DNA from 3 places in the Novosphingobium kaempferiae genome. Region 2 is predicted to be linked to each of the others. Evidence: predicted binding sites of a transcription regulator. Region 2 holds the regulator's gene; each other region holds the start of a gene.
What was found. Region 2 encodes LexA, which represses DNA repair genes until DNA is damaged. Its sites were predicted from a motif close to GTTCCNCNCTTGTTCT; they were not measured.

Region 1 (8,619 bases), 1.2 Mb from region 2:
AAGTCTTGGAGCCGACTTCTGAGTTCCAGCAATAGAAGCCTCTAAAGAAGAGATCGGGCTCACCATTGGGCAATTTGCCAGCTTCGATGGGATGCGTGTCGTCGACCAGGAACAGGAAAACATCCCGATCCGATGCGTAGAGCGTAGTCGTCTCGCGGGTGACGTCCACATAGGGGTTGTATTGCATGGAACCCCAGTCGAGGACGCCGGGCACCTTCCAGCGTGTATCCGAAACGCCATTGCCAGCGATCTTCATGGCGGCTGCGACCAGCTCGTGATCCCAGATGCGTCCGTAATCAGGGCCGGTAACGGCCCGCAGTTCGGCGCGGCCTTCATGGGTCTTGAGCAATTTCACTTGTTCGTCCCGGTGGCTGAGCAGGCCGTGCTGGAGATTGATCCCGGCAAGAGCCGCCGGAAGATTGCGGAGATAGGAGGCGGGTGCGCCCACCAGACTGGAGAGCTGGCCGAAGGACCAGTTTGTCGGCGCGATCGGTTCCGCCTCGCCCGGAACGATAAGGCTCAGGCGCTCGGGGTTATCCATGCTCGCCTCGATACGCACGTCGCGGCTTTCGACCACGCGAGTGTGAGCGCGTTCGGCGCGGCGGCGCACATTGTCGTAAAGCGCATCGAGCGACAGGAACTTCTCGTCATCGGGACGCGAAAACCATTCGGACGAAACCCGCCCGATGTTGCGACCGCGGGTGATATCGACCTTGTATGCTCCGGAATCTCGAGGCGCATCATTTTGCTGAGCAAGCGTTGCCATGAGAGGATCTCCTTGATGTGAAGGCCAATCCGCTTCGGACAGGCCAATTCATCCCCACCCCCTTCCCTCCACCCACCGTTGGCGCCGAGAATTCAGTCGAAGGCGGCTTGCCTGCTCAGCCATTCGTGAAGCAGGCGCCCGTCAGGATCATATTGCGAGCCGATGGATGTCGGCATGGGTCACCCGTCATGACCTCGACGCGCTCTGAGCTGTTGGCGGGCCAGAGCCGTCCCCCAAATCAAATCCGTGTCATCGCCACGATCGCTTCGACCACCTCGTTCGACTGGTCCAGCGGCACGAATAGCCGGGTCCTGTACTGAATGACCTCGCTGAAGGCACCGCGCGCCTTCAGCCGCTCGTGATCTTCAGGCCGGTAATTGCGGATCTCGAGCCGGCGCGTGCCATTGACCAAAGCCGGCGCCAGGATTGCGCCACCAAGGCCCGGTGTCGCGATGCCCGGTCCTTTTTGAGCGGCCGCGATCATTTCAGTGCCGGTAAGTTCGAGCTTGCCATCAAGACCGAACGCCGACCGCAGGCCCGCACGGCATCAACCGGGATCAACCGCCCCAGGATCGACGTGCCCTCGCCATCATCGATCTGCCAGACACGAACGTCGTTTTTGTGGCAGCCGGTGCCAGACGGGAAGCAGGAGGCCGGTCGCGACACTGACGGTCTCGATTTCGACCCTCGCCTCGGTCTCGCTTGCCTCTGCCTCCCAAAGCTTTTGAAATTCATTGCGATCGATATCCTGCCAAAGGCTTGCCCGCATCGCGATCGCCTGCATGCGGGTCGCGCCGGTGTGGTTTCAGGCTGGTGGGAAGGGACGAGCGCAAACAGAGGGTGGGACATGGGGTCAAACTCCGGGTTGAATCTGGACCATCTCGGTCCGCCAGCCCTGCTCCCCCTTCCCTCCCAGCCGGGCTGCGGCAAAAGAGGAGGGCCGTGGCACGAGGCCGAGCCAGTCGAAGGAGCGATGCGGGAACGGCTGGATGAGGCGTTTACCGCCTATGTCAGAGCGAAATAGACTAGTGCGATCGAACGCCAAAAGCCCCGGGGCCGCAGCATCGCCACGACCCCGGAACTTTCAGGGGCGATCAGGCAGCCTGGGGCAGCTCGTCCTCAGTCGGATCATGCCCCTCGACGTTCACCGCCGACAGCTCGACTTCTTCGTCAACGATTGGCACCGGGGCGTAGCGCATGACATCGGGTACCCAGGCGAGCGCCGCATCCTGGATTCCCGCTTCGACCGGCACGGTGCCTGCGAAGATCTTCTCGGCCGAGGTCGCGAGATCGTGCTTCTTCGATGCTCCATAACGACTCGAAAGCTCCTGCCCGCCAATCTCGTCGAGATGGGCAAGGATCGCGGCCTTGCTGCTCAGGCGGTCGAAATAGTTGTTCGCGGTCGGGCGCCACCAGGCCGCGACGTCGATGTCGAGCTTGATGCCGAGATGATTGACGAAGGTGACCGCCTTGCTGTCCGCGGTGACCGCATGCAGCGTTCGGGCAACTGCCCAGGCGAGCCACGCCGCGCGCGCCTCGTCGGGAAGCGCGCAGAACGCGTCGTAGCGATGTCTGGTGTCGCCCGCCTCCGTCCAGCTGCGATCGAGCGCTTCGTCGATCTTGCCCCATTCCTCGGCGGCCAACGTACCGCTCTGGAACCCGGTCAGGGGCGACGAGGGCTTGTCGGCCGTGAGCTCGGTCGCGAGGTCATAACCGCCCGAATGCCGGGTCGCCTTGTCGACCATCCAGAAGGTACCCAGGTCGAGGGCGAAGCGCGGATCGCTGGCGATATGGACGCGCAGCAACTCGCTCTTCATCTCAGCCAGTTCCTGCGAAAGGCGTTGACTGTAGGTGGTCTTGCCCGCTGCAGCGACGACCGCAGTCTCGACCGCATCGTAGTCCCCGCCTTCCTCGAGGTTGTTTTCGTCGGCCTCTTCCTCGACCGGCGCGATGTAAAGCTGCTCGTGGAGCCGGGGCTCTCCGTCATGACCAATGACGACATAGGCGAGCGCCCCGGCCTTCTGCTCGTCGGTCAGAATCGGCGCCGGGTTTTCGATCGAGCGATATTCCGTCTCGAGCAACTCGACATGGTTCGCCAGGTCGGCCCGGCCCTCTCCATCGGCCTCATCCCAGGCCTCGTTGGCCGCTTCGATTTCAACCGCGAGTTGCTCGAGACGCGCCTGCTGTTCGGTGGTCAGCTCGGGCGTTTCGCCCTTGAGCGGGCGCAGATCCCAGGTCTCGTTATAGGTGACATGAGTCGCGGGGATGATCCGGACTTCCGCCAACCCCTCGCGTTCGCGCAGCGTTTCGGCCGCGACCGCCAGCTTGTCCGCAACAAGACGATTGAGGAGGTGACCATCGATCCAGCGCTCGGTGGTCGAGTCGGAGAAGAGGTCCAAATCTACCCGGCCGCCTGCCTCGATATACGCGTCGCGTCCGACCAGCAGCGCCTTGGGATCGCTGCCGACATATGTGTCTTCGGCGAGCTGGCGTTTGATCTCGTTGACGTTGGTCCGGTAGTAGCCGTCCTTGAGCAGTTCGAAGACTTCCGCCTGCCGCGCCCGGTCGCTGTTGCTGGCGTAGGCCACCGCCACGTTCAGCGTAATCTCGCCGTTGTGCAGTGCCTCGAAGACCGGATCGGCGAGATCAGCGAGGCGAAGCCGGCTGCGAACAAAACGCTCGGTGAGACCGAAGCGCTTGGCCACGTCCTCGGGCGTCTTGCCCTCGCTTTCGATGATGTCCTGGAAGGCCCGGCATGTGTCAGCCGGATTCATGGTGAGATTGAAGAAATTCTCCTCGAGGCTGGTCTCGATCGCGTCCTTCGCGTTGCCCAGAACCAGCACGGCGAGCTGATAGTCGGCGTCGAACACGCCCTTGGCGATCAGTCGATGGACCGCATCGAGGCGGCGGCCGCCGGCAATGATACGGTAGTGCCCCTTCTTTCGCGAAACGGGCACGCCGATGAGGTTCTGGCGCACGCCCTTCGCAGCGATGTTCGCCTCGAGCTGGGCATCGGCCACCGCATCGCTGACAGTGCGCACGTTGCTCGGCGACTTGGCGAGATTCGATGCCCGAACAAGGATAGGAAGTTGGGTCATGTCGGTAGTCTCCTGGCGGTGACAGCCTGACCGTCAGGCCCCTTGCCGCCACCACTCCCCCACTCCCTCCCCTCCGACCCGAAGCACGTCGTTCCAGTCCTTGAAAAGTCCGGGCGGGAACGCGGTCTCGATTGTGCGGCCCGGTCGTCCGTGAGATTGCATTGCCTTCATACTGCCGAGCACACCGGCCGGATCATTGTCGGGAAACAACATCAGCCTTGTCACGTTCGAGGGGATCGTGACTTGATGGAGGCGGTCGCTGCCAAGTGTCGCCCAGACCGGGATACCGAACAGCATCATAGCCGACAGCGCTGTCTCGACACCTTCGGCAAGCCCCAGCTCCGAGGTGGCCTCGGCCAGCATCACCGCAGCATTTGCCGGCCGCCCCAGCGTCATGCGAGGATCCGGCAGATCGCGTGCGCGCCGCGCGTCCTTCCGATCGAAGAAGGTTCGCTGGATCGCGTGGAAGCGCTTGCTGCCGAACGCATCGACCTCGCACAAGGCGGCTATCATCGCGGGGCGATATTCGAGCGCGGAGCCGAGCCCGATCGGGGTGCGCGGATGGAAACGCAGAGCTTGGGGCAGGATCGTAATGTGGCGCCGCCGAAGGTAGAACTGCGCGGGGGTTCCGAAAATCTCTGCCGCCTCTTCCCACACTGCCAGGGCACGCCGGCGGCGCCATAACTCCGGGCTCATCCACCCGCCGGGCGCAGTTTGGTATTCACCGCGTGAGAGGGCTTCTCCGGTTAAAGTGCGCACCGCGCGGATCACATCGCGGGTGTCGCAGCCGGCGAAACATTTAAAGAGCAAGGCTCGCTCACCTACCCGGACCGAGAGGCTAGGTCGCCGATCATCGTGGGCAGGGCACCGGCATAGGCCTTTCCCGGGCCGCCAGGTTCCGCCAAGGCGCGTCACGATTTCGGCGCCCAGGGCTTCGAGGTCGGGATTTCTTAAAGAGCAGTGAAAGAACATGGGAACGCTCCTGTCCAGAAATGCGCCGTGCCGCCACCTCGAGCGGCGGTCCGGTGGCGATTGAAGGGTATGGAGTATCGAGGATGACCCTCAGCGCGGTGCCCACTGACAGCTGCACAAGCGGGCATCGGAAATTGCCAGGGGCGCTTCGCCAACCCTGCTGTCGGCGGTTCGCCACATGTTCGCGGACCTGGGCACCGGTTGCGGCGATGCGTGAGGTTGAATGGCGGGAGGGTCGCCGGCAGACGCACGACGCTGCTGGCTGGAAGGGGGACGGATTATGCCGCCCTTCAGACATCCTTTTCGCTGTCGACGCCATCAAGGGCAACAAGCGCAAGCGAGATTTCGCGCACTACGTCGCAAACGGGGATGCCGAAGCGCTGGGCAATCGTTTCGAATGTGAGTTCGTCGTGACAATGCGCGATAAAGATGGCGCGTGTCATCTTTGGCAAGCTGTCCAGGGTTTCCTGCATGCGGGCGATCTGCCTCGCCATGGGGGTGACGCTAACACGTGGACCATCGCCGGATCGGTGACCCGCCCGGCCCGGCGCATGCGGTAATGACAGTACGGTACCGATGCGCCATTGCTGCGGCGCTTTGGGTTCAGGCTTAAGGGTCGCCACTGGGCGGGCTGAAAGTGCCCTCAGCGCAGGGAGCGCGGCCTTGACACGTGATCGCATGATCTTCCGACTTCCCCGGCGGATGATATCCAGAAGGCGTCGCGGTGGTCTGACGACCGCGCGAATGTATTTGCGCAGTATATGGCCATGCTTGGTTGTCATGGGTGGGCTCCCGGAGAGTAAACCTACCGGTTCCGCCCCCCTTCCCTCCTGTGCCACGCTCCGTCGAAAGATATGGTTTCTGGGCAAGTAAGGATACGTGAGCTACGCCGTCCGGTATTTACCTCCGCCGGATTATGGAGTTACGTCTGAACGATAAATTTTGGTGAGCGGGAGAGAAGATAGAGTTGACCTGCAACCTGCGGCTGGCCGGGGGCAGGTCCTACGCAGGAGACCGTAGTGGACAAGCACGCGATGACTTGGGTCCGTGAAAATGAGGCGCTGCTGCAGCGCCTCACTCCCCGCCAGCGAGACTGCTTGCGACTGGTCGCGAACGGCTATCGAACCAAGGAGATCGCAATCAAGCTGGGGATCTCCGTCGGCGTTGCGTACAAACATATCTCTTCTGCCTGCCAGACGCTTGGTGTGCCCGCCCGCGGACAGGCGGCTCGCTACCTCGCGCTTTGGGAGCAGCAACTTTCCGAGGATGAAATGGGTAAGAAATTACCCCCCCAGTTTCTGGGTGTTTCCGATCCGGCTGATCTTCCCTCAGGTGTGACCGTCACCAACGACGCGGACACACCTGCAATCGAGCTCACAGAGCAGCAGCAAGATCACTTCGTTGTCTCAGCTGTTCCAGGTTTGATGGACCTCGTGCCGATGCGTATTCGCGGGAGATCGCAGAATGACCTGACGACCGTCCATACCATGATCGTCATCGGCGCTATGACCCTCGGGACTATCGTCGGGGTCGGATCCGCCGCATCGCTGCTCACGGGACTGACCAGTCTGCTGCGTCCCTGAGCACCTTTTCATCCAATCGCATTCGCCCGTCTCCCAAAGGAGCGGAAAAGGAGAAACCATGCGTGCTCAACGCCAAGCCATTGCCCGTACGGTCGCCGAGCGACTTTTCGCCGCCGAAGACGCCCTTGATCTCGCAGTGGCCCGTATTGCCGAGTTGAACGCCGCGTTGCCTTTGGCCCGGCTTGATGGCCGGATATCAGCGATCGTCGGTCAGGATGCTATCCTGAGTTCGGCATCTGCCTTGATGCTGGTGGTCGAAACGCGCAGCAAGATCGTCGCGGCCCATGCGAACCTCAAGTATGCCAGTGACGAGATCGGGTTGCCCCCGACCAGCTATGGCGATCTCATCAAACCGAATTCGGCCGAGTTGCCACAGCTGCACGTAGTCTGAAACCCAGGGCGGGCCGCGCAAAGCCGCCCGCCCCTATTCCTGGGGGGTTCGTGACAAGACATCTCCTGTTTTTTGGGCTGCTCGCATTCAGCACGCTTTACGCGCTGATCCGAGGCGGCAGGCCGGAGCAGATCGGCGCGCTGACTCTCTTTGCGGGCGCCTGGACCAGCGCTCTGATGGTGAAGCCGGCGGGATCACGCTTCTATCAGATCGAGACCGGCATCCTCGTGACCGACGTTGCGATATGGGGTATATTTCTATGGCTTTCCATCCGAAGTACCCGCTTCTGGCCGCTTTGGATCACGGCGCTTCTTGGAGCAGAAGTGCTGGTTCACATTGGCGTTCTCTTCGCGCCCGGCTCGGACTGGGCGGCCTACATGACAGCTGCGGCGATGTGGAGCTGGATCGCACAGGTCCTTCTGCTCGTGGCAACCCGGCGGCACTGCAGACGGTTGGGTCTGTGGGGTGCCGACGCATCCTGGAAGACCTGATCGGCATCACTCACCCCGAGCATGCCGGATTCATGTCTTCACAGTTGCTGGGCAGGTTCGGTTCACTGGGAGGTACGCTGGCCGCGCGGCGCCGCGACCGCACGATGATCCTGGGTGATGCGAGCATGGTCAAAGAGACGTTTCAGCGCGTATCCGCCGCCGTCCGACACCTGCTGCGAGACCAGATCGCAGCCCGCCCCCTGCTTCCAGGCGACACGCATGTGGTGAATTATTTGCGCGGTGTGATGGCATTCGATCCCGTCGAACAATTCCGGATACTTTTCCTGAATGCAAGCAACGAACTCATCGCGGACGAAGTGATGGCCGTCGGAAAGGTTTCGGCAGTGCACGTCTATCCACGCGAGGTCATGAAACGATGTATTGAGCTGGGAGCGACCGCCATCATCCTTGCACACAACCGACCGTCGGGAAATCCGGAACCCTTACAGATCGATCGTGATACAACGGGTCGCATCGCTCAGGCAGCAAGGTCTCTCGACATTATCATCCACGACCACTTTATCGTCGCGCGGGGCGGCGTGGTAAGTTTCCGGCGTGCCGGATATCTGAAATGAACGGGCCACTTTTCTCGCCTCCACCGCCTTGTTGCGGCTGCGCTGTCGCCTGGCACTTGCTGTCAGATCGCCGGGACCAACACCTGCCACATATCAGGACAGTGGCGTGGAAATGATAGGAGCGACGCCTTTGCCGGACGGGGGCACGCGGGATGACCACCTCTCGTCACAGGCGCGCGCAGCAATTTGCCGATTAATGCTGCAGTTCGAGGAGGAAGTGGGCAAGCGCATGGGTCCGGTCCTCTCCGCGAAACCATATTTCTATTCCCTGTTCAGCATCTACCTCGCCGAACTGGAGGGACGAAAGCTCTTCCAGGCCTGCCTGACGGTCGACGAGGTTGCCTCGAAGGCGCATCGCCGTGCGGGACGGCTCGAAGAGCTGGGTGCCATCAGAAGAACTGGAGATACCCTCGATCACCGACGTACTGATCTTAGTCTAACACCCCCTATGCGCCAAGCCCTGGCGCCGTTGATCGATCGGGTAGCGGCAGACAGCATGCAGATTGCCAGCCTCTTGCAGGACGGCAGCGGGGCACCGAGCGCCTTGATACCGAAATGCCGTGCGTGGTATCGGTTCCACGATGCTACGGAATTTGGACCGAGTGACATGACGATAGTGCGGGGCAAGGTTATCGCGGGCGGACGCATTGCGTTGCCTGCGGAGATGCGGCGAGCGCTCGGCCTTGAAAACGGCGATACCGTGCTTTTCGAGCTTCAAGGCGATGAAGTCAGGATCAGACCCG
Region 2 (10,413 bases):
TCCGCTATTCGCCCGAGGGCTCGCGCGTGACGATCAGCGTCGAGGCCGATGGCACCCGTGCGCGGGCTATCGTCGGCGATCAGGGGCCGGGCCTCGGCATCGCCGATCAGGAACGGATCTTCGAGAAGTTCGAGCGCCTCGGGCGCAGCGGCGATGGCGGTTCGGGCCTTGGCCTCTACATCTCGCGCCGACTTGCGCGGGCGATGAACGGTGATCTCACCGTCGAAAGCACGCCGGGGCAGGGCGCGCGCTTCACGCTCGAGGTTCCGGGCGACCCGGAAGGCTGAGCTAGCAGCGCTTTCCAAGCCAGACGACGATCCCGCCGACCACCGCCAGTACCGCGCCGCGAATGGCCCAGCTCTTTTCGCCGACCATGAAGCTGTCCGCCGGCCACTTGAGCACGCCCGTGCCCTGCAGGACGACGAAAAGTCCGGCCGCAATGGCCAATATGCCCAGCGCCACCGCCAGGATTCGAATGAAAGACATGTGATAGCGGCCCCGTTGGAGCATCGAGGATGCGCTGCGGATGAGGCCGGATTGTGGCGCAAGTATCCAAATGGACAAGCCCAAACGAAAAAGACCCCCGCTTTCGCGAGGGCCTTCTTCGGGTAACCGCGATTGCTCGCGGATATCGTCGCTGCTCAGCGCTTGTCGACGGGCACGTAGTCGCGCTGCGTCGGGCCGGTGTAGAGCTGGCGCGGACGGCCGATCTTCTGGCCGGGATCCGAGATCATTTCGTTCCACTGCGCGACCCAGCCCACGGTGCGGGCGAGGGCGAACAGCACGGTGAACATGGTGGTCGGGAAGCCGATCGCCGACAGGATGATGCCCGAGTAGAAGTCCACGTTCGGGAACAGCTTCTTCTCCGCGAAGTAGGGATCGCTGAGCGCGATCTCTTCGAGGCGCAGCGCGGTCTCGAACAGCGGATCGGTGACGTTGAGAGCCTCGAAAACCTCGCGCAGGGTCGACTGCATGACCGTCGCGCGGGGATCGTAGTTCTTGTAGACGCGGTGACCGAAGCCCATCAGGCGGAACGGGTCGCTCTTGTCCTTGGCGCGATCGATGTAGTGCTGGATGCGATCCGGCGTGCCGATCTCCTTGAGCATGTTGAGCGCGGCTTCGTTCGCGCCGCCATGGGCAGGGCCCCAGAGACAAGCGATACCCGCCGCGATGCACGCGAAGGGGTTCGCGCCCGACGAACCGGCAAGACGCACGGTCGAGGTCGAGGCGTTCTGCTCGTGGTCGGCGTGGAGGATGAAGATGCGGTCCATCGCCTTCTCGACCGCCGGGATCACCTCATACTCTTCCGCCGGCACGCCGAAGGTCATGCGCAGGAAGTTGCCGGTGTAGCTGAGCTTGTTGTCGGGGTAGAGGAAGGGCTGGCCGACCGAGTACTTGTACGCCATCGCCGCGATCGTGGGCATCTTGGCGATCAGGCGGTGCGAGCTGATCTTGCGATGCTCGGGGTCCGCGATGTCGGTCGAATCGTGGTAGAACGCCGAAAGCGCGCCGACGACGCCGCACATGATCGCCATCGGGTGCGCGTCACGGCGGAAGCCGCGATAGAACGTTGCCAGCTGCTCGTGCAGCATGGTGTGGCGCGTGATGGTGTTCTCGAAGGTGGCGAGCTCATCCTTGCTCGGCAATTCACCATTCAGGAGCAGGTAGCTCGTTTCCATGAACGACGAGTGTTCGGCCAGCTGGCCGATCGGGTAGCCGCGATGAAGCAGAACGCCTTCGTCACCGTCGATGTACGTCAGCGCCGATTCACAGCTCGCGGTCGAGGTGAAGCCGGGGTCGAACGTGAACTTGCCCGTCTGGCCGTAGAGCTTGCGGATGTCGATCACATCCGGGCCAACGCTGCCCTTGAGAACCGGGTATTCGAAGTCCGCGCCACCAGCGCTCAGTTTAGCCTGATCACCCACCAATTATCTCCTTATGACTGCGACCCGGCGGGAACCTGTGCCTGCTCGCCAATGCGCGCGAGGCTCTCTTCCCGTCCGAGCAGTACCAGTACGTCGAAAATCCCCGGCGAAGTCGTCTGACCCGTCAGGGCTGCCCGCAAGGGTTGCGCGAGCTTGCCGAGTCCCAATCCGAGGGCCTCGGCCATTGCCTTCAGGTTGGCTTCCAATGCCTCAAGAGTCCAGTCGGCCTGGCCGGACAGGCGCTCGTGAATCGCCGCAAGGCGCTCGCGCCCCTCGACGGTCAGGAGAGCCAGCGCCTTCTCGCTCATGGCGAGCGGGCGCTTGGCGAAGAGGAAGGCAGAGCCTTCTGCAAGTTCGTTCAGGTCCTTTGCACGGACCTTGAGCACGGGCATGGCGCGGACCAGCAGGTCGGCAGGTCCATCGCCGTCCACGCCATCGAGGCGCGCTTCGACGAGACCTGCGAGCCGCACGTCGTCGGCCTCGCGCACATAATGCCCGTTGAGATTCTGTAGCTTGGCAAGGTCGAAGCGCGACGGGCTCTTGCCCACGTCGACCATGTCGAACCATTCGATCGCCTGCTCGCGGCTGATGATTTCCTCATCACCGTGGCCCCAGCCGAGGCGCAGCAGGTAGTTGAACACCGCTTCGGGCAGCAGGCCCATCTCGTCGCGATAGGCGTCGACGCCCAGCGCGCCGTGGCGCTTCGACAGCTTGGCGCCGTCCGAACCGTGGATCAGCGGAACGTGGCCGTAAACCGGCACGTCCCAGCCCATGCCGCGGATGATTACGAGCTGGCGGAAGGCGTTGTTGAGGTGATCGTCGCCGCGCAGGACGTGCGTCACGCCCATGTCGTTGTCGTCCACCACCACGGCCAGCATGTAGGTCGGCGTGCCGTCGCTGCGCAGGATGACGAAATCGTCGATTTCCTCGTTCTGCACGGTCACGGAGCCCTGGACGAGATCTTCGATCGTCGTCTCGCCGTCACGCGGCGCCTTGACGCGCACGACCCACGAACGGTCGGCGGGCCAGGTCGAGGGATCGGCGTCGCGCCATTCGCTGTCGATGCGGAACGGCCGGCGCTCTTCCTGCGCCTTCTGACGGCGCTCGGCGAGTTCTTCCTGGGTCAGGTAGCAGCGATAGGCGTTGCCGCTCTCCATGAGCTGCGCGGCCACTTGCGCATGGCGGTCCGAACGCGCGAACTGGAACACCGGCGCCTCGTCACCGTCGAGGCCAAGCCACGACAGGCCGTCGAAGATCGCGTCGATCGCAGAATCCGTCGAACGGGCGCGATCGGTGTCCTCGATGCGCAGGAGGTACTTGCCGCCATGGTGGCGCGCGAAGAGCCAGTTGAACAGCGCCGTGCGGGCGCCGCCAATGTGGAGATAGCCGGTCGGCGATGGAGCAAAGCGCGTGACGACAGGGCGGAGCATTGGGGCCTCCTTGCCAGTCGCTTCGCCCGATGCACTGCCGCTTGCCATCTACCCGACCTTCCTGTCCTATTGGCGGCCATGGGGACCCACGCCGCGACTTGTCAAAATCCGCCTCCGCAGGGGCCTGGAGCCGCTGCATTGCAGCATGGGCCATGGACCGGTGAAGGCGTCTTGTCGAGGGTTTTGGCGGTCGTCGAGCGTTTTCTTTCGCAGGCCGGATTCGATCGGGCTCCATGGCTCACGGTAGCCTTCGCAACCGGCATAATTGCGTGGTTTTGGCTGCCTTCGGCGCCATGGTGGGCGGGCTTTTGTGGGCTTTGTATTGCAGTTTCTGCAATTGCTTGCGCGTCCTTTCGTTGGTGCAATGCGTGGCCTCATGCGATGCGGGCGCTTCAGGTGCTGCCGCTGCTTGTGCTGGCGGGATGCATCGTGGTGTGGGGCCGGTCCGAACTGGTCGGCCAACCGCCCATCGCCCGGCCGCTTTCCGGGACATTTACAGGTCGGGTACTGGGCGTCGAACCACAACCGGCACTGGAGCGCGACCGGCTGACGCTCGCCATGCGCGAGCCGGAAACCGGACGCGCCATCAAGGTGCGCGTGAACGTGCCGGGAAAAGCCTCCACCGCGGAGCTTTCGGCGGGCGATCTGGTGGCATTCAAGGGACGACTCATGCCTCCCGCGCCGCCGATGTTGCCGGGAGCATACAACTTCGCGCGTACCTCATGGTTCTCGGGCATCGCGGCGACGGGTTCGGCGATCGGGGAGATCGAAGTCATCGAACCGGGCATGGACGACGACGCATGGCTTTCCGGTCTGCGCCAGTCGCTCACCGATCATATACGCGAGCGCATCGGCGAACGGCGCGGTGGTATGGCCGCTGCCTTCGTCACGGGCGATCGGGGCGGCATTTCCAGATCCGACGACGAAGCGATGCGCGATTCGGGGCTGGCGCATCTGCTTTCGATCAGCGGGCTGCATGTGAGCGCGATGGTGGGTGCGGTCTACCTGATCGTCATCAGGGTGCTCGCACTGTTTCCCTGGCTGGCGCTGCGGGTCAGGTTGCTGGTGCTGGCGGCGGGGGCGGGGGCGCTGGCGGGGGTGGGTTATACGCTCCTGTCAGGCGCCGAAGTGCCGACCGTCCGCTCATGCATAGGCGCACTGCTCGTACTCGCTGCCATGGCGCTCGGTCGCGAGCCGCTGTCGCTGCGAATGCTGGCCGTCGCGGCTTTTTGCGTGATGCTGTTGTGGCCGGAGGCGGTGACCGGCCCGAGCTTCCAGATGAGCTTCGGCGCGGTGCTGGCGCTTGCCGCCGTCACGACGTCCGAGCCGGTGCGGCACTTCCTCGGCCCCCGTGGCGAGGGCTTGGCGATGCGCGGGCTGCGCCATGTCGGGCTGCTCCTGCTGACCGGCGTGGTGATCGACCTCGCGCTCATGCCGATCGGCCTGTACCACTTCCACCGAGCGGGCGTGTACGGGGCGATCGCCAATGTCGTGGCGATCCCGCTGTCGACATTCGTCGTCATGCCGCTGCTGGCCGCCGCGCTCCTGCTGGATGTGGTCGGGGCAGGTGCGCCGATGTGGTGGCTGGCGGGCCATGCCATCGATCTGCTCACCGGCCTGGCGCACTGGTTCGCATCCCGACCCGGAGCCGTGAACCTCCTTCCGGCCTCGGGAACGGGTGCCTTCCTCCTGTTCGTGGCTGGGGGACTCTGGCTGGGCCTGTGGAGCGGCCAAATCCGTTGGCTGGGCCTGCCACCGGCACTGATCGGCACGGGGCTGCTGGCGCTGGCTCCACCTGCCGATATCCTGATTTCAGGTGATGGCCGTCATGTCGGTCTGGTCGATCCTGCAGGCGGCCGCCTCTTCGTCCTGCGAGATGGCGCGAGCGGTTACGCGCGGGACAACCTCATGGAACAAGCTGGCATGGAAGGCGAGCCAATGCCGCTCGACCGCTGGCCGGGCGCCGTCTGCAACCGGGACTTCTGCACTCTGGAGATCAGGCGTTCCGGCATCACCCGTCGCCTTCTCGTGTCCCGTGGCCGCGATGCAGTGCCTGAACGCGCCCTGGTCGCCGCCTGCGAGCATAGCGACATCGTCATCGCCGACCGATGGCTGCCGCGCAGTTGCCAGCCTCGATGGCTCAAAGCCGACCGCGCTTCGCTGGCCGAGACCGGTGGCCTTGCCGTTTATATCGAAGACCAGCGCATCGAAACCGTGGCTCAGACGCAAGGCGAACATGGCTGGTGGCGAACGGCGGCGCCCAACACGGCAGTTAAGCGTGCGCATCGCTAGGCCTTGCGGCCAATTCGACATATCATGCCGTCATAAGGCTTGGGCGGTAAGGCAAGCCATATGCCCGCACCACTACTGCCGGTCATGAAGGCAAAGCACCTGCGGCAGCAATTGGGATTGAAGCCCGTTCATCCTATGGGTCGAACAGGCTTCAGCAAATGAACTTCAATTGTAGCGACGAAGCAGGCCGGCGAGCTTGCCCTGGACCTCGACTTCATCCGGTCCGTAGATCTGCGGCTCGTACGCGGCATTGGCCGGGTCAAGCCGAACCATGCCAGATTCGCGCCGGAGATACTTCAGCGTCGCTTCTTCACCACGGATGAGGGCCACGACGATTTCGCCGTCGCGCGCCGAGTTGGTGCGCTTCACAAGTGCAAAGTCGCCATCGAGAATACCGGCTTCGACCATCGAGTCGCCGGAAACCTCGAGCGCGTAGTGTTCTCCTGATCCGAGAAGCGCAGCGGGAACAGGTAGCATGGACTGCCCTTCCAGCGCCTCGATCGGTACGCCGGCAGCGATGCGGCCGTGCAGCGGGATTTCGATGACGTCATTGGCAGGCTGCGGCGCGCTTCGCGCAGGCTGAATCGCCGCGATGCCGGTGTCGTCGTTAGTGGCCGTGGCGCGCGAGGGCTTCGTCCCGGCATTGTCGGGTTGGCGCAGCACTTCTAGGGCGCGGGCACGATTGGGCAGGCGGCGGATGAAGCCGCGCTCCTCCAGCGCAGAAATCAGCCGGTGAACGCCCGATTTCGACTTGAGATCGAGTGCTTCCTTCATTTCCTCGAAGCTCGGGGAAATGCCGCTGTCTTCGAGACGCGTCTGGATGAACCGGAGCAATTCGTGCTGCTTGCGCGTCAACATTGTCGCTGCCTTTTCGTAACCTCCGGACCAGGGAAAACCTGACCTTGTTTGTTCTGGTAGTGAACATTGAGGGAACAATCAAGCAACGAATCGAAACGATCTTAAGCAATACCGCCATTCTGAAGCAGATAGATTTGAACCTTGTCGTTCACCCGCGCGTCTTCGGCAAATGCGGCGCGGTCGATAAGGACATTGCTGGCCGCAATGGAGGAAAGTGCGCCGCTGTCCTGCAAGGGATTGGCGATGACGGTTTCCCCATTCCACCATCCGCGCAAGAATTCGCGACGCTTTCCGTTGGCACGCAACGGTTCGCCTAACGAGGCCGTGAAGTGCATCGGTAATGGCTGTGCAGCGCCAAGCATCGCGCGGAGCATGGGTAGCATGAAATGATAGGCGGTGACGTAGCTCGACACCGGATTTCCGGGAAGTCCAAGCACGATCTGGCGGCGGCCATTTGTGTCGCGCGTGGCCACTAGAATGGGTTTGCCCGGCTTGATCGCCACGCGCCAGAAATCGATGCTGGCACCCCATCGTTCGAGAGCGGGACGGATGAGGTCGTGATCGCCTACCGATGCTCCGCCGCTGGTTACGATGAGGTCGGCGTCGGACGATGCCTCGAAAGTGGAGGTAATGGCCTTGATCGTATCGGGAACCGGGCCGATCCGCCGGGCATCGACGGCGGTTGAACCCGCCAAAGCCAGGAGCATCGCGCCGTTACTGGCGGGGATTTGGTGAGGCGCGCAGTGCTCCGGGTCGGCAGCAAGTTCGTCGCCGCTGTCGATGATGACGACGCGGGGCTTGCGGGATACGGGCAGGTACTTGTGTCCTGCCGCGATGGCGAGGGCCGTCTGTGCGGGACCGACCGGCTTGCCTCTAGGCAGGATTTCAGCGCCTTCGATGAAGTCCATGCCGCGAGGGCGGATATGCTTCGTTGCGGGAACGGGCGCTTCGCCGGTCAGCGATATCTCGTCGCCATGGCGCGCCAGATCTTCTTGGAGAATTACTGCCGATGCGTCAGCGGGCAACACCGCGCCGGTGGAGATGCGGACGGCCTCGCCGATTGCGATAGTGCCGATATACGGATGACCCGCCGCGCTTTCTCCCACGACACGCCAGGGGCCGGTGAGGTTCAAACCAGCGACGGCATAACCGTCCATCGCTGAGAGGCTGGCCGCAGGCTGGGTCCGGCGGGCATGGAGCGGCTCGGCGAGATATCGCCCGAGAGCGCCTTCCACATCGACGTGCTCGATCGTGAGCGGAGATGCCAAGGCAAGAAGCCGCGCCTGCGCTTCCTCCAGGGGAAGGGGGGGCGCGGTTACTCGGTCCATCCTGCAGCTTTCCAGTGGCCGGACTTGCCGCCACGCTTCTCGACGAGGCGGATTTCGCCGATGACCATGCTTTTGTCCAAGGCTTTGGCCATGTCGTAAATCGTTATGAGTGCGATGGAAGTCGCTGTTATTGCTTCCATTTCTATGCCTGTCTTGCCTGTCAGCGAAGCAGTCGCAGTGGCGCGGATCGCATCGGCCTCGAACGTGAAGTCGATGTTCACGGCATCCAGCGCGAGCGGATGGCACATCGGTATGAGGTCGGCAGTCCGCTTGGCCGCCATGATCCCGGCGATCCGCGCTGTGCCAAGAACATCGCCCTTCGGCGCATCTCCGGCCTTGATGGCATCCAGCGCCTCCGCCGACATCGTGATGCGCCCCGAAGCGACTGCGAAGCGTTGTGTAGGCGATTTGGCGCCTACATCCACCATGCGGGCCGTGCCTTCGGAATCGATGTGCGTAAGGGTCTTGCTCATTTCGTCTCCCTCTTCACACAGCGGGCAGGCCGGATCAAATGCCGGTAAGGAGCATCCGCGTTGCGGCTTCGATGTCGGCCTGACGCATGAGGCTCTCACCGACGAGGAACGTGCGTGCGCCGCTTGCGGACAGGCGTTCGAGATCGGCGTGGGTGTTGATCCCACTTTCGCTGACGAGCAGCGTGCCTTCCGGTGCCAACGGGGCGAGGCGCTCGGTCGTCGAGATATCGGTTGCGAAGCGCTTCAGGTCGCGATTGTTCACGCCGATAAGTCTGGATTTCAAGCGGCTTGCACGATCCATCTCGGATTCATTGTGAACTTCGACGAGGCAGTCCATCCCCCGTTCGTGCGCTGCAGCCTCGATCTCCGCCATGAGCACGTCGTCCAGCGCAGCGACGATGATGAGGATGGCGTCGGCACCGATGGCGCGGGCCTCGACGACCTGCCACGGATCGATCATGAAGTCCTTGCGGATTACCGGCAGCGCACACGCGGCGCGGGCGGCGATCAGGAAATCCTCGTGGCCCTGGAAATAGGGTGCATCGGTCAGGGTCGAGAGGCAGGCTGCGCCGCCCTTTTCATAAGCGACCGCGTGTTCTGAAGGACGAAAATCTTCTCGGATCAATCCTTTGGATGGTGAAGCTTTCTTGATTTCCGCAATCAGCGCGTAGTCGCCGGCGGCCTTTGCGCGAAGCGCTGCCTCGAAACCGCGCGGCGCGGTTTGCTGCGAAGCCCGTGCATCGAGGTCTGACAGGGTGGCGAGCACCTTGCGGGCCGCGACTTCCTCGCGCTTGGTATCGCAGATTTCGGTAAGCTTGTCGGACATGGATTCCTCGTCAGGCGCGGGTGGCCGCGATCCAGCAGTCGAGCAGCGCTTTCGCCAGCCCCTTGTCGATGGTTTCGGCGGCTTCCTCGACGCCTTCGGCCCAGCTATCGACCTCTCCGGCGACCATGAGCGCGCCTGCCGCATTCAGGAGGACCGCGTCACGGTAAGCACCGTGTTCGCCGAGCAGAAGGCGGCTGAGGGCTTCGGCGTTGTAGGCCGGATCGCCGCCACGGATGGCTTCCACCGGAGCAACCGGAAGTCCGGCATCCTGCGGCGTCACACGTCGCATCGACAGTTCGCCGCTGCGAATGTCGGCCACTTCGTTGCCGCCGGCGAGGCTCAGTTCGTCGAGCCCCTCGTCGCCGGATATGACCATCGAATGCTCGGTGCCCAGGCGCAGCAGGGCGTCGGCGTAGATCGGCACGTAGGCGGGACGCGCGATGCCGACCAGTTGTCGCGATACTTGCGCCGGATTGGCCAGCGGCCCCATCAGGTTGAAGATCGTGCGACGGCCGAGCGACTTCCGGAGCGGCATGAGGCGGCCGAGCGCCGGGTGATGCCGGGCAGCGAAGAGGAAGCCGATACCGATCTCGGACAGGGTAGATTCGGCGGTCTCGACCGCGCGATCGAGGTCCAGCCCCAGCGCTTCGAGCGTGTCCGCTGCGCCCGCCTTAGAACTGGCGGCGCGGTTGCCGTGCTTGGCGACCGGAACGCCCGCTGCCGCGACGACGAGCGACACCGCAGTCGATACGTTGAGCGTGTGGTGGCCATCGCCGCCGGTGCCGCAGACGTCGATGGCGTTGGCGGGGGCTTTCACCGGGATCATGCGGTCGCGCATGGCGCGCGCGGCGCCGGCGATCTCGCCCGCGGTTTCTCCCCGATCGGATAGGGCGATCAGGAAGGTGGCGATTTCGGATTCGGGGACATCACCGTCGAGGATGGCGGCGAAGGCGATCTCGGCCTCTTCCTCGGGTATCGGGTGCCGGGGATCAGGCAGGCTCACAGCACAACCAGCCGTTCCGGAAGCCGGGCGTCGATCCCGCAGGCCTTGAGGAAGTTCGCGAGCATGGCGTGACCGTGCTGGGTGGCGATGCTTTCCGGGTGGAACTGGACGCCGTGGATAGGCAGGCTGGCGTGGCGGAAGCCCATGATATGACCGTCGTCCGAGCGCGCGTTGACGACAAGCGTCTCGGGAATGTCCTCGACGATCAGCGAGTGATAGCGCGTCGCCGTGAACGGCGAGGGGAGGCCTGCGAAAACGCCGGTTCCGTCATGCGTGAC
Region 3 (10,413 bases), 1.8 Mb from region 2:
GTCCGCACCGCTGTCGAGGTAGTCACCTTGCGGATCGCCCAGTTCCGGGCCGATGCCGAGGCGTGATTTGCCTACATAGCTGACCCAACCATTGGCGGCGAGGCGCATATCGTCGCCGATCTCGCGGTTCCAGCCGAGGCTCATCCGACCCGAGAACTGCGCGATGTTTGGCACCTGCATCGAGCGGGCGAGCGTGGCATCGACGAGCGATGGCCCAGAGGCGCCGCTCACCGGCATGGCGCGTGCGACGAGGCCGAGCAGTTCCGTTGGTGGCTTGTCGACCGCACTCCTGTTCCATGTCGCGCCGGCTTCGAGGCGCAGGCCATGCGCCAGTTCCACGCCCGCCGTGGCGCTGGCGGACCAGACGCGGCCGTCGCCGATGTTGGCCGTGCTCGGCAGGCCGGAGTTGTCGATGAAGTCGGCCTGGATGTCGCGCCAGCGGGTGTACGATACGCTCGCGGCAAGGTCGAACGGACTGACGCCCGGCGTGCCGTGCTTGACTCCGAATTCCCAGGTGCCGGTGCGGTCGCTTTTGAAGCGGCGCACGAAATCGCTCTCGATCGCGAAGCCGCCGGGGCGGAAACCCTCCTGATAGCGCATATAGAGGGTCGTCGCGTCCAGCACTTCGGCGTTGAGCGCGATCGAGGGCAGGACGGCGGTGGAGGTGCGGTCCGCGGTCGTTGCAGCGCGCGCGAAGGCCAGACTTTCGGTCACGGCGGGCAGCACGTCCTCGCCCGATCCGCCGAGGCGCGAATGGGTAATGCGCCCGCCAGCGGTCGCAGTGAGGCCCGGTCTGATGCGCAGACTGGCCTCGGCATAGAGCGTGAATTCATCGATCGTGTTGCGCACGCCGGTAGCGGCGGTGGTGCTCACGAAATTCTCGAAACTGCGCGTCAGCACGGTGCGGTTGTGCGTGTAGCTGGCGCCGACCAGCCAGCCGAAGCCGTTGGTCGCAGGCTGCCACAACCGCGTTTCGTGCGCGATCATGCGCGTGCGGTTCTCCTGCGAGAAGCGGCGCAGGTCGGCCGGATCGACCGTCGCATCGTAGCGCTCCTCCAGATGCTGCCGCACCGCGCCCGTCGTCGAGCGCACGCGGACTTCGCCGATCCGGCCCGAGATCACGAACTGCCCCATCAGGTAGTCTGCGTCCGATCCCTCACGAACCCGCGCATTGCTGGAAAGCGGCGGCTCGGCGTCGCGCCCGGCGTACTGGCTGTCGCGCGCGTCGGTGGACTGGCCGAGGCCGATCAGGTCGACCGTCCAGTCCGGCGCGATCTCGGCGCGAAGCGCGGCGCGGCCTCCGACGATGCTGGTGCGGTTGACGTCCTTGCGACGAAGCAGCGGCTTGTCGATGTAGCCGCCGAGGGTCGCCACGTCGAAGTTGGCGCGGAAGGCGACCGTCTCGCTCACCGGCACGTTGACCATGCCCGCCGCGTCGCCGCCTGGCGCGCCGTTTTGCGTCAGCGAGCCGCCGACCGCCACGGATCCGCTGGTATCGCCCACCACCGGCGGGTTGGGAACGAGGCGGATGATGCCGCCAAGCGAACCTGCGCCGTAGAGCGTGCCCTGCGGACCTTCGAGCACCTCGACGCGGGCCATGTCGGAAAGGCGCAGGTCCGGGTCCGGCGCGTTGTAGCTGAGGCGCAGGTCGCCGAGGTACTGGCCCACGGTGGCCTGCGTCGGGCCGGTGAAGCTAGAATCGGCGATGCCTCGGATGAACAGCTTGTTGCGTCCGCTGCCGAGGTGCGTGGACGTCACCGTGGCGACGCGCTGGGTGATCTTCTCGGTTCCGCCGATGCCGCCCGCTTCCAGCGATTCCCCGTCGAGTACCGAGACCTGCCCCGGAATCTGCCCGATGGTGAGATCGCGCTTGGAAGCGACGACGACGATCGGATCGGCGGCATCGTCATCGGTCGGCACCGGAACCGGACGAACCGAGGCGGGGCGCGGTGCGGGCGCAGGGCGGGCAATGGCCGCAGCTTCGATGCGCCACGCTCCGGGCGCGACCGCGATTGCCCGTCCACCAGCCTTGCGAGCAAGTCGGCGCACGGCCTCTGCGGCATCCATGCGGCCACGGATCGCGGGCACCATGCGCCGGGCTACTGCAGCGTCGGCGACGACGATGCTTGAGCGGGTCTGCCGCGCGAGTTCGATGGCAACCTGACCCACGGAACCTGGGCGCACGTCCACCATCGCCTTCTGCGCGAAGGCGGTAGCGGGCATGGCCATCGCGGCCGCCACGATCCAGGCGCCCTTGCGCATTCCGTCAGCGAGAGCCGATCACCCAGCGACCGTTCTGGGAGCGCACGGAAAGGCCGAGCAGCGGACCGATTGCGGCGGGATCCTTGCGCAACGGGGCCACGAGGATCGAGCCGGAAACCGCAGCCGTCCCGCCGCTTGCGGCGACGTAATCGATGCCGGTCGCGCTCTTCAACTGCGCGGCGACTTCCTCGAGCGACGCGGCCTCGAAAGTCAGGCGCCCGTCGCGCCACTCGCCGACCTGTTCGGCAGGCAGGCGGGTGAGGGTGTAGTCGCTCGCGCCCGCCCGGCGGCGAAGTACTTCGCCGGGAGACACGCGCACGTCGGCGCCATCGGGATCGTATTGCACCGCGCCTTCGGATACGGCGACGCTAAGGCCGCTCGCATCGTGGCGCACGTCGAACACGGTGCCGATGTCGACCAGTCGCTCGTCGCCTACCGCGACCTCGAAGGGATGCGCGGCGTCGTGCCGCACCGTGAACAGGGCCTGCCCGTTCTGGAGGCGGGCGTAGCGCTTGTCCTTGCGATCGAACTCGACCGCGGTGCCGCCCGCCAGTTCCACCCGCGTATCGGCATCGAGCGTGACACGGCGGGTTTCGCCGAGCGCGGTCTCGACCGTGTAGAGATCGCGCTGCGTCCCCTGGAATGCCCAGAAGGCGCCGACCACCGCGATACTTGCGGCGATTGCGCTCGCCAGCCACGGGCGGCGGCGGATCGGCGCATCGACGGCGACATGATCGTCGTTCGCAGGACCAGCCTCGGTCAGTAGCGTGGTCGCATCGTCCACCGCTGCGGTCACCGCGTCATAGGCGCGCGCATGGGCAGGGTCGGCTTCCAGCCAGAGGGTGAACGCCTCCCAGTCGGCGAATGCGGGGTCGCCCGCACGCACCGCCCAGCCGAGCGCTTCGTCCCGAATAGTCATGTCATTCGCCATGTCGTTCGCCATAGGGCGCTCCTTCTGCGACATAGACGGAGACGTTCGGTCGGAGCCTTACCCCGATGCATCGCGCGGGGATCATTGCGACCGCTCCTTCCATTCGCTGAGCGCCCGATATGCCACGCGCAGGTCGGCTTCCACCGTGCTGAGGCTGACGCCGAGGTCGGCGGCGATCACCTTCTGCTGCGCGCCTTCGATGCGATGGCGGCGGAAGATCGTCGCCACTCGAGGGCCGAGGCCGTCGAGCAGCGCGAGCACGTTCGCGGCTTCCTGCGCGGCGGCCATGCGGCGTTCAGGCGAGGGTTCTGCCGAGACGCCGGGCGGATCGCCGGCATTGATCTCCGTCCAGTCCCGATCGCGCGCGCCGGATTGCCGGGCGGAACGAAACCGATCGATCATCAGCAGGTCGGCGGTGCGGAAGAGATAGGACAGCGGGGAGGCGACCGGGCCGGGGCGGCTTGCGGTGATCTTCAGCCAGACTTCCTGGACCAGATCCTCCGCAGCATCCCCGGCGCCGCGCGCGCGCAGGAATCTGAGCAGCTTTTCCCGATTCTCGAGAAAAGCCGCTTCAAGGCCTGCGGCGGGGGAGGGTTCTGCGGTCACTGAAGGGCTTGGCTACTGTAGTCGGCCAGCCTGATAGACGTTCGAAAGCATTCGGGGAAGTACCGTCGTCCCGAAGGTGCTCCGGGGCGACGGACCATATTTTGTGTTCAGTTCACTGCGCGTATGTGTCCGTTAGTTTCCTTGCCGAGCGGCTTCTGTGGCGCTGCTTCCACCATCGAGTCATGCTCGGCGAAGATTCGCTCGATCTCGGCGCGCTTGTCGAAGATCATGCGCGCAACGCCGGAGGTCATGCCACCTTCATCGCCAACGCGGCCGAGGACGGCGGCGAGGTCTTCCAAAGTCGCACGTTCGGCGCTGCTGTGCAGTCCGCCCTTGGCGTCGCGGTAAGCCATGCATTCGCTTGCCATGTGCATTCCCCTTCGAATTATTACCTATGAGAGAATGCTTATGTCGGCATTGAGTTGCATGAGCGCAGTTATGCTTGTGGATAACTCTGTGGAACTTGGTCGCTGGCAAGCAGTCCGGCCAGTCCCGCGAGATCGCTGGCGAACCGCGCATGTTCGCGCTCGCGTGCCTCGCCGTCGAGCCGCAGGAGATAGCTGGGATGCGCGGTCAGCCAGACTTGGGTGCCATCGGGAAGAGCGATGGCCTGCCCGCGTTCGCGCCCGATCGATGGCGTTCTCCCCAGTAGCCCGCGAGCGCTGCTGGCGCCCAGAGCCAGCACCACTCTCGGCCTGACCAGCGCCCGCTCGGCGTCGAGCCACCATCGGCAGATGTCGATCTCGCCTGCCGTCGGTGTCTGATGCAGACGGCGCTTGCCGCGTGGCGTGAACTTGAAGTGCTTTACCGCATTGGTGACGTAGGCCCGGGCGCGATCCACGCCCGCCTCGTTCAGTGCGCGGTCGAGAAGCTGGCCTGCGGGGCCGACAAAGGGGCGGCCTTCCTGCTCCTCGCTATCGCCGGGTTGCTCTCCGACGATCATCAGATCTGCTTCGCGCGGACCTTCGCCCATGACGGCACGGGTGCCGGTGCAGCCGATCGGGCAGCGGCGGCATTGGGCGATGCCGCTGGCGACGGCGTCGAGACTGGAGGGCGCTGCCTCCGCTTCGAACAGGTCTGCTCCGGTGGCGATCATGGCTGCCTCCCGCTTGTGAGCGCCGGCGATGAGGTCGGGTATCTGGCGCGCTTCGGGAAGGTTCTTCCAGTATCGGCGGGGCATCTCCTTCACCATCATGCCGACCTTGAGACGCGCCGGATTGAAGATCGACCGGTAGTAGCCGAGCCATAATTCCTCGGTCGCGTCTTCTGCGGGGGCGTCACCACGGGACGCGGGCGGGCCTTCCAGCAGGGCCGCGCCGTCCCAGTGCAGAGACATGCGCGGCGTCAGGATCGACCAGCGCTGGCTGGTGAACCGGTTGACGAAGAAATCGGCATTGGCGCGTTCGATCCGGTGTTCGGGTTCGAACCAGGCGACGTAGCGCTCCGCGCCATCCTCGTCCCTTGCGATCCGGAACCGGACAAAAGCCCGCATCTTGTGGATGTCGCGCCGCACCTGCTGGGCCAGTCGTTCCAGCGCTACGACATCGCGGTCCGCCGCGTCGTCTAGCAGGCGAGGGTGCTCCTGCAGCCGCCACAGCATCCTGTAGAGCAGCGCCAGCCGCGACGGTTCGGTGTGAAGGATGACGCTGCGCGCCAGATCTATGAAAGCCCGGCTCGCACGCACTTCGCGCGACGCATTGTCCGGCATCGAGGCGGACGGCGCGTCTGCAAAGAGATCGGCTTCGCCGGTCCCATCGCTCCATGCGGCCTGCTCCGGCGGTGTGCCGCATTCGATCAGTCTTCGCGCCTCTGCACGCCAAGCCTCGAAGTCATCGGGCTCGCGAAGGTTCGCCGCGATCACGCGAAGAGTTCCATCTGCTCGGCTGGCGGGGCCAACATCGCCCGCAAGTCCGCGCGATCGGTGAGCAGCGTGGGGCACCAGTCCGTCGTGACGATGAAGGGGCGCAGCTTCCGGACCGAGACTGTCAGCCGGGCAACGTCGTCCAGCCGAAGCGCGCGATGACGCCGCGCGACGATGATCGCATCGACCGCCTTCACCCCAAGCCCCGGCACCCGCAGCATCGCCTCACGCGGGGCGCGGTTGAGGTCCACCGGGAAGCGTTCGCGGAACTTGAGGGCCCAGGCCAGCTTGGGGTCGATGTCGAGCGGCAGCATGCCGTCGGCTCCCGCCGCCTGCTGCACTTCCCGCGGCGCAAAGCCATAGAAACGCATCAGCCAGTCTGACTGGTATAGCCGATGCTCGCGCATCAGCGGCGGGCGCTTCAGTGGTAATACTGCGCTCGCTTCCGGGATCGGACTGAAGGCGGAGTAATAGACGCGCTTTAGCGAGAACCGGTCGTAAAGCGAACTCGCCTTGCCGACGATCTGCGCGTCGCTCGCTCCGTCCGCGCCCACAATCATCTGCGTGGATTGCCCGGCAGGCGCGAAGACCGGCGCCTTGCGAAACCGCTTCTGCGCATCGTGCGCTTCGATGATCGCGCCCGAAAGCTTGCCCATCGCGCCTTCGATCGTCGCGCCGCTCTTGTCAGGGGCAAGCCGGGCGAGGCCGCTGTCGGTCGGCAGTTCGACATTGATGGACACGCGGTCGGCCCACAGACCTGCCTGCGCCACCAGTTCGGGGTCGGCCTCGGGGATCGTCTTGAGGTGGATATAGCCGCGGAAGTCATGCTCTTCGCGCAGGATACGCGCGACTTCGATCATCTGCTCCATCGTGTGGCTGGACGACTTCACGATGCCGGATGAGAGGAACAGTCCCTCGATGTAGTTGCGGCGATAGAACGATAGCGTGAGGTCCACCACCTCCTGCGGCGTAAAGCGCGCGCGCCGGACGTTCGAACTCTTGCGGTTGATGCAGTAATGGCAGTCGAAGATGCAGTGGTTCGTCAGCAGCAGCTTGAGCAGCGAAATGCATCGGCCGTCCGGGGCATAGGCGTGGCAGATGCCCATGCCTTCGGTCGAACCCAGCCCGCGCCCGTCGCGGCTGTTGCGCTTGGCGGTGCCTGACGAGGCGCAAGATGCATCGTACTTGGCTGCGTCCGCGAGAATCTCGAGACGCTCCATGACGGAGGAACGGGACATTCGTTCCTTATATGTTCTAAATTATGGCGATGCAAGGCAGGCATGGTGAGTCACCATGTCCGGGAAATCGGGATAGGTTCGAAAGGCTTGGCGGAAGAGACTGCCATCGCTGCCGACGGGTACAGCCCCTGGCTAACCCCCTGTCACCGGCAGTGGTCGCGGCGACCGGCGTCCCGGTCGTCGCGGCCTTTGCAGACCGCCGCCGTTTCGAACGAAAAAGGGAAATGGTCGGGGAGACAGGATTCGAACCTGCGACATCCTGCTCCCAAAGCAGGCGCGCTACCGGGCTGCGCCACTCCCCGACCTGGGGTTTGTCGATGTTCGTCACTTCTTGGGGCGAAGGACGTTCCAGCATTGGTGGGCCCGGCAGGATTCGAACCCGCGACCTAGCCGTTATGAGCGGCCAGCTCTAACCGCTGAGCTACAGGCCCCCGTGCCGGGCCGGCCCCATCGACGAGGGCCGGTGCCAAGCCCGTTAGCTTGGCGCGACGGATCAGGCAAGCGGCGTTCTATCCGCGTTGCACAGAGTTCATGATTTCGCCGATGCTTGTGGGCTTGATGCCGCGCCGCGCGAGGTGGGTGAACAGGGCGCGCCACCAGTCATAGAGCGCGTCGAGATCGGCTTCGTTGCGGACGTAAGGCGTGTGGCCGGTCGCCAGCGAGGGGCTGTGGAAGGAGAAGACCAGCACCGGCAGGCCTTCGTCGATCGCGATGTCCACGCCGCGTAGCGCTTCCTCGGCGGTGATGCCTTCGGGTGTCAGCGGGATGCGTTCGAGAAGACCCGTGCGTGCCAGTACGCCGCGCACGGAAGGTGCGCGCCAGAGGTGGGGGTAGATGATGTTGCCGACCTGGCGCAGCGGTCCCCAGTAGACGGTCGTCAGCGGCATTTCGAGCAGGCGGCGTTCCGCATCCACCCAATAGGGACGCAGCGGGTGCTCGCGGTAATTGGGACCGTTGGTGCCGCTGTAGTCGAATCGCGCGCGCACCGAGGTATCCACGGCGATCCCACATTCCATGAGGATTTCCGCCGTGCGCGGGCCAAGGCCGTAGCGCCCGGCGCGATAGCTGCGCGGGGCGGTGCCGAAGGCGCGCTCGATGCGGTCGCGCAGGGTGTGGAGCTTTTCGCGTTCGAGTTCGAAGGGAAGATTGCCCGCGTAGCTGTTGCGCTCGTTCACTTCCTCGACGAAGGGCGGGCTCACCCAGGGATGGAGCTGCACGCCGACTTCGGCGCGCCCGTTCGACACGGCGTCGCCGATCGCTTCGGGAGCGAAGGAGGAGTCCGCCACCGGCCAGTCGATCAGGTACGATGGGACGACGCCGAAGCCTTCGCAGAACTGCTGGAACTTGCGCAGGGCTGGGACGGTGACGACGCTGTGCGTGTCACGGTCGAGCGGGGCCGACCAGTCGAACTCCTCCTCGGTGTCGACGGTGACGATGAAGCGCTGGCCGAAATCCCCGGAAAACGAGGCGAAAGCCTGCCTGCCCGGCGGCTCCAGGAGATTCGGTCCCGGCAACGGTTCGGTTTCCTCTATGGAGCGCATCCCCAAGGAATTACTGCGGAAAAGTTGCCGAACTGCTATTCCCAGTGTCTGTCCCGGTCAAGGCGGGGAGCGACAGGTGGAGCCGGTTCTCGACGCGACCAAGCAGGCCCCCGGCTGCGGAGGCTTCCGCAGCCGCGAGGCGCAGGGTGAAGCCTATCCCGAACATTCCAGCAGCGAGCGACTGTCCGCGTTCTCCCGCGACGGCATCGAACAGGGCGTCAGGCCCGCGCTCGGCGAGGACGGCGGGCAGGGTGACGCTGAGATCGACCATGTCGCCATGCAGGCTCCAGCCGAGGTCGAGTCGCTCGCCCGGCGCGGTTGATCCGGCGAGCGCGGCGAACAGACGCCAGACGAGGCGCTCCACTTCGGCGCGGGCGATGCGGACCGGCAATGCTGCGGCGGACAGGTCAGCGGCGAGGGCGAAGCCGCTGCCGCGCGGCTCGGTCCAGGCGCGCAGGCGCACGATGGTCTGGGCGAGGACGCGGGCGAGGTCGCATTCGCCGTCCTCCAGCGGGAGCGCGCCCGATTCGAGCTTCACCAGCCGGTCCAGTTCCTCGAACCCGGCAAGGATATGCGCGCAGTCCCCGGCGATGGCGGCGGCAAGGGCTCGGTATTCGTGCGGGGCCGGGCCATAGAGCTGCTGCTGGATGATCTCGGCGGCCACCTGGATCGCATTGGCGGGGGTGCGCAGTTCGTGGAGCACCTCGCGCATCCGGTCTGCCTCGGCATGGGCGGGAACCGGGACGACCGGCACTTCGATAGGCGGGGCAGGGCGGCGCAGGCGGCCGCAGTAACCGGCGAAGCGGCCATGTTCGAAGCGGGCGACCGCATCGACCTGCCACGGGCCGCTCACCGCCGGAGCGCCGGTGACCGAGATTCGCGTACCGCGCAGCGGCAGGCGCTGGCGCAGGGCGTGCGCAAGGTCGGATGAGGTGGCATCCAGCGACAGGCCCGTCACCGAAGGCGCGTGCGGGCCGTCGGCCCAGTCGATGCGACCTTCGACATCGGTGGTGAAGTCGATCGCAAGGGCGAGGCGCTGCGCGACGGGCGCGGTGTCGCCGAGCGGCAGGCGTGGCGAATCGGTGCGGAAGTCGGGCGGGCCCTTGGCTTCGCGGGCCTTGCGGAATTCCTCGATGCGGCGGACGATTGCGCCGATGCCCGCCTCGCGGTGCGGGGCAACGAGGTGTGCTGCGGTTTCCTGCACCGTGCCGTGCGGCTGGGCCTTCTGCTGCGCCGCACGGGCGCGCGCCCATTCGCTCAGCGAGGTGGGCGGCGGCGGGTTGCCGGCCATGTCGAGCAGTTCGAGCACGTCGTCCGAGATGTCCTGGTCGGCGGCGATGTCGCCGGACGGGCGCTGGAAACGGGCAGGCGGGATTTCGGGAATGGGATCTTCCGGACGCGGTTCGGCCCAATCGGATTCGGCGCCGGATGCGACGGCTTCCGTTTGAGCGGGAGGCAGCGCGCGGTCACGCACGCCGAGGCGCTCTAGCAGGCCTTCCACCTGCGGGGAAAGATCGCGGCGATGACGCAGGATGCCGCGCGCGCGCACAGGCAGGCGCGGGATCAGCGCGAGCCATGCCGCGTCGTCGAGCCGGGCCGCCGCGATTGCGGCGCAGGCGACGTCGGGCTCTGCGCCTACGAGCCATGTCAGCAGGCGGGGATTCGCCATGGGCTGCAGCGGCTGGCGCAGGAGCCGCGCACGGTCGGCGGGGGGAAGCTGGCGGCCGAGCTGGCTCAACCGGACGAAGGCGGCATCGACCATTTCGCTCGGTTCGGGCGAATCGGGGGTCTGGCCGAGAATGTCGACGAGTTGCCTGAACTGAATCCGCGCGATGCCGTCCCCGGAGGGCGGCGCGCGCAGGACAGTGGCAAGGCGGTCGTCGTAGTACATTCCATCTCCAGGCGCGGCAAATCGCGCCCCGGCTTCACGTGGCAGATCATGTCCTATGGCCCGGTGATGTTTACCATAAGGAA

Region 1: LO787_RS03320 (DUF7146 domain-containing protein) is a predicted target of LexA. The motif match lies at 5,006-5,021, and genes of this name have one in related genera.
Region 3: LO787_RS15425 (putative DNA modification/repair radical SAM protein) is a predicted target of LexA. The motif match lies at 6,901-6,916, and genes of this name have one in related genera.

Annotation. Positions count from the first base shown of each region.
Region 1 covers NZ_CP089301.1:672,317-680,935, forward strand. The annotation lists gene LO787_RS03300 (DUF932 domain-containing protein) at 1-766, opposite strand, end outside; gene LO787_RS03305 (hypothetical protein) at 1,005-1,250, opposite strand; gene LO787_RS03310 (hypothetical protein) at 1,356-1,550, opposite strand; gene LO787_RS03315 (ParB/RepB/Spo0J family partition protein) at 1,861-3,864, opposite strand; gene LO787_RS03320 (DUF7146 domain-containing protein) at 3,898-4,836, opposite strand; gene LO787_RS03325 (RNA polymerase sigma factor) at 5,127-5,618, opposite strand; gene LO787_RS03330 (helix-turn-helix domain-containing protein) at 5,856-6,419, shown strand; gene LO787_RS03335 (hypothetical protein) at 6,478-6,810, shown strand; gene LO787_RS03340 (hypothetical protein) at 6,861-7,301, shown strand; gene LO787_RS03345 (JAB domain-containing protein) at 7,334-7,876, shown strand; gene LO787_RS03350 (AbrB/MazE/SpoVT family DNA-binding domain-containing protein) at 8,073-8,619, shown strand, end outside.
Region 2 covers NZ_CP089301.1:5,212,533-5,222,945, reverse strand. The annotation lists gene LO787_RS23690 (sensor histidine kinase) at 1-287, shown strand, start outside; gene LO787_RS23685 (hypothetical protein) at 289-486, opposite strand; gene LO787_RS23680 (citrate synthase) at 642-1,925, opposite strand; gene gltX (glutamate--tRNA ligase) at 1,937-3,403, opposite strand; gene LO787_RS23670 (ComEC/Rec2 family competence protein) at 3,539-5,647, shown strand; gene lexA (transcriptional repressor LexA) at 5,813-6,505, opposite strand; gene LO787_RS23660 (molybdopterin molybdotransferase MoeA) at 6,607-7,833, opposite strand; gene moaC (cyclic pyranopterin monophosphate synthase MoaC) at 7,821-8,306, opposite strand; gene trpC (indole-3-glycerol phosphate synthase TrpC) at 8,341-9,132, opposite strand; gene trpD (anthranilate phosphoribosyltransferase) at 9,143-10,135, opposite strand; gene LO787_RS23640 (anthranilate synthase component II) at 10,132-10,413, opposite strand, start outside.
Region 3 covers NZ_CP089301.1:3,391,319-3,401,731, forward strand. The annotation lists gene LO787_RS15400 (TonB-dependent receptor) at 1-2,262, opposite strand, end outside; gene LO787_RS15405 (FecR family protein) at 2,267-3,205, opposite strand; gene LO787_RS15410 (RNA polymerase sigma factor) at 3,275-3,799, opposite strand; gene LO787_RS15415 (hypothetical protein) at 3,907-4,152, opposite strand; gene LO787_RS15420 (UdgX family uracil-DNA binding protein) at 4,236-5,660, opposite strand; gene LO787_RS15425 (putative DNA modification/repair radical SAM protein) at 5,657-6,898, opposite strand; tRNA gene LO787_RS15430 (tRNA-Pro) at 7,124-7,200, opposite strand; tRNA gene LO787_RS15435 (tRNA-Ile) at 7,254-7,329, opposite strand; gene LO787_RS15440 (polysaccharide deacetylase family protein) at 7,408-8,412, opposite strand; gene LO787_RS15445 (sensor histidine kinase) at 8,450-10,330, opposite strand.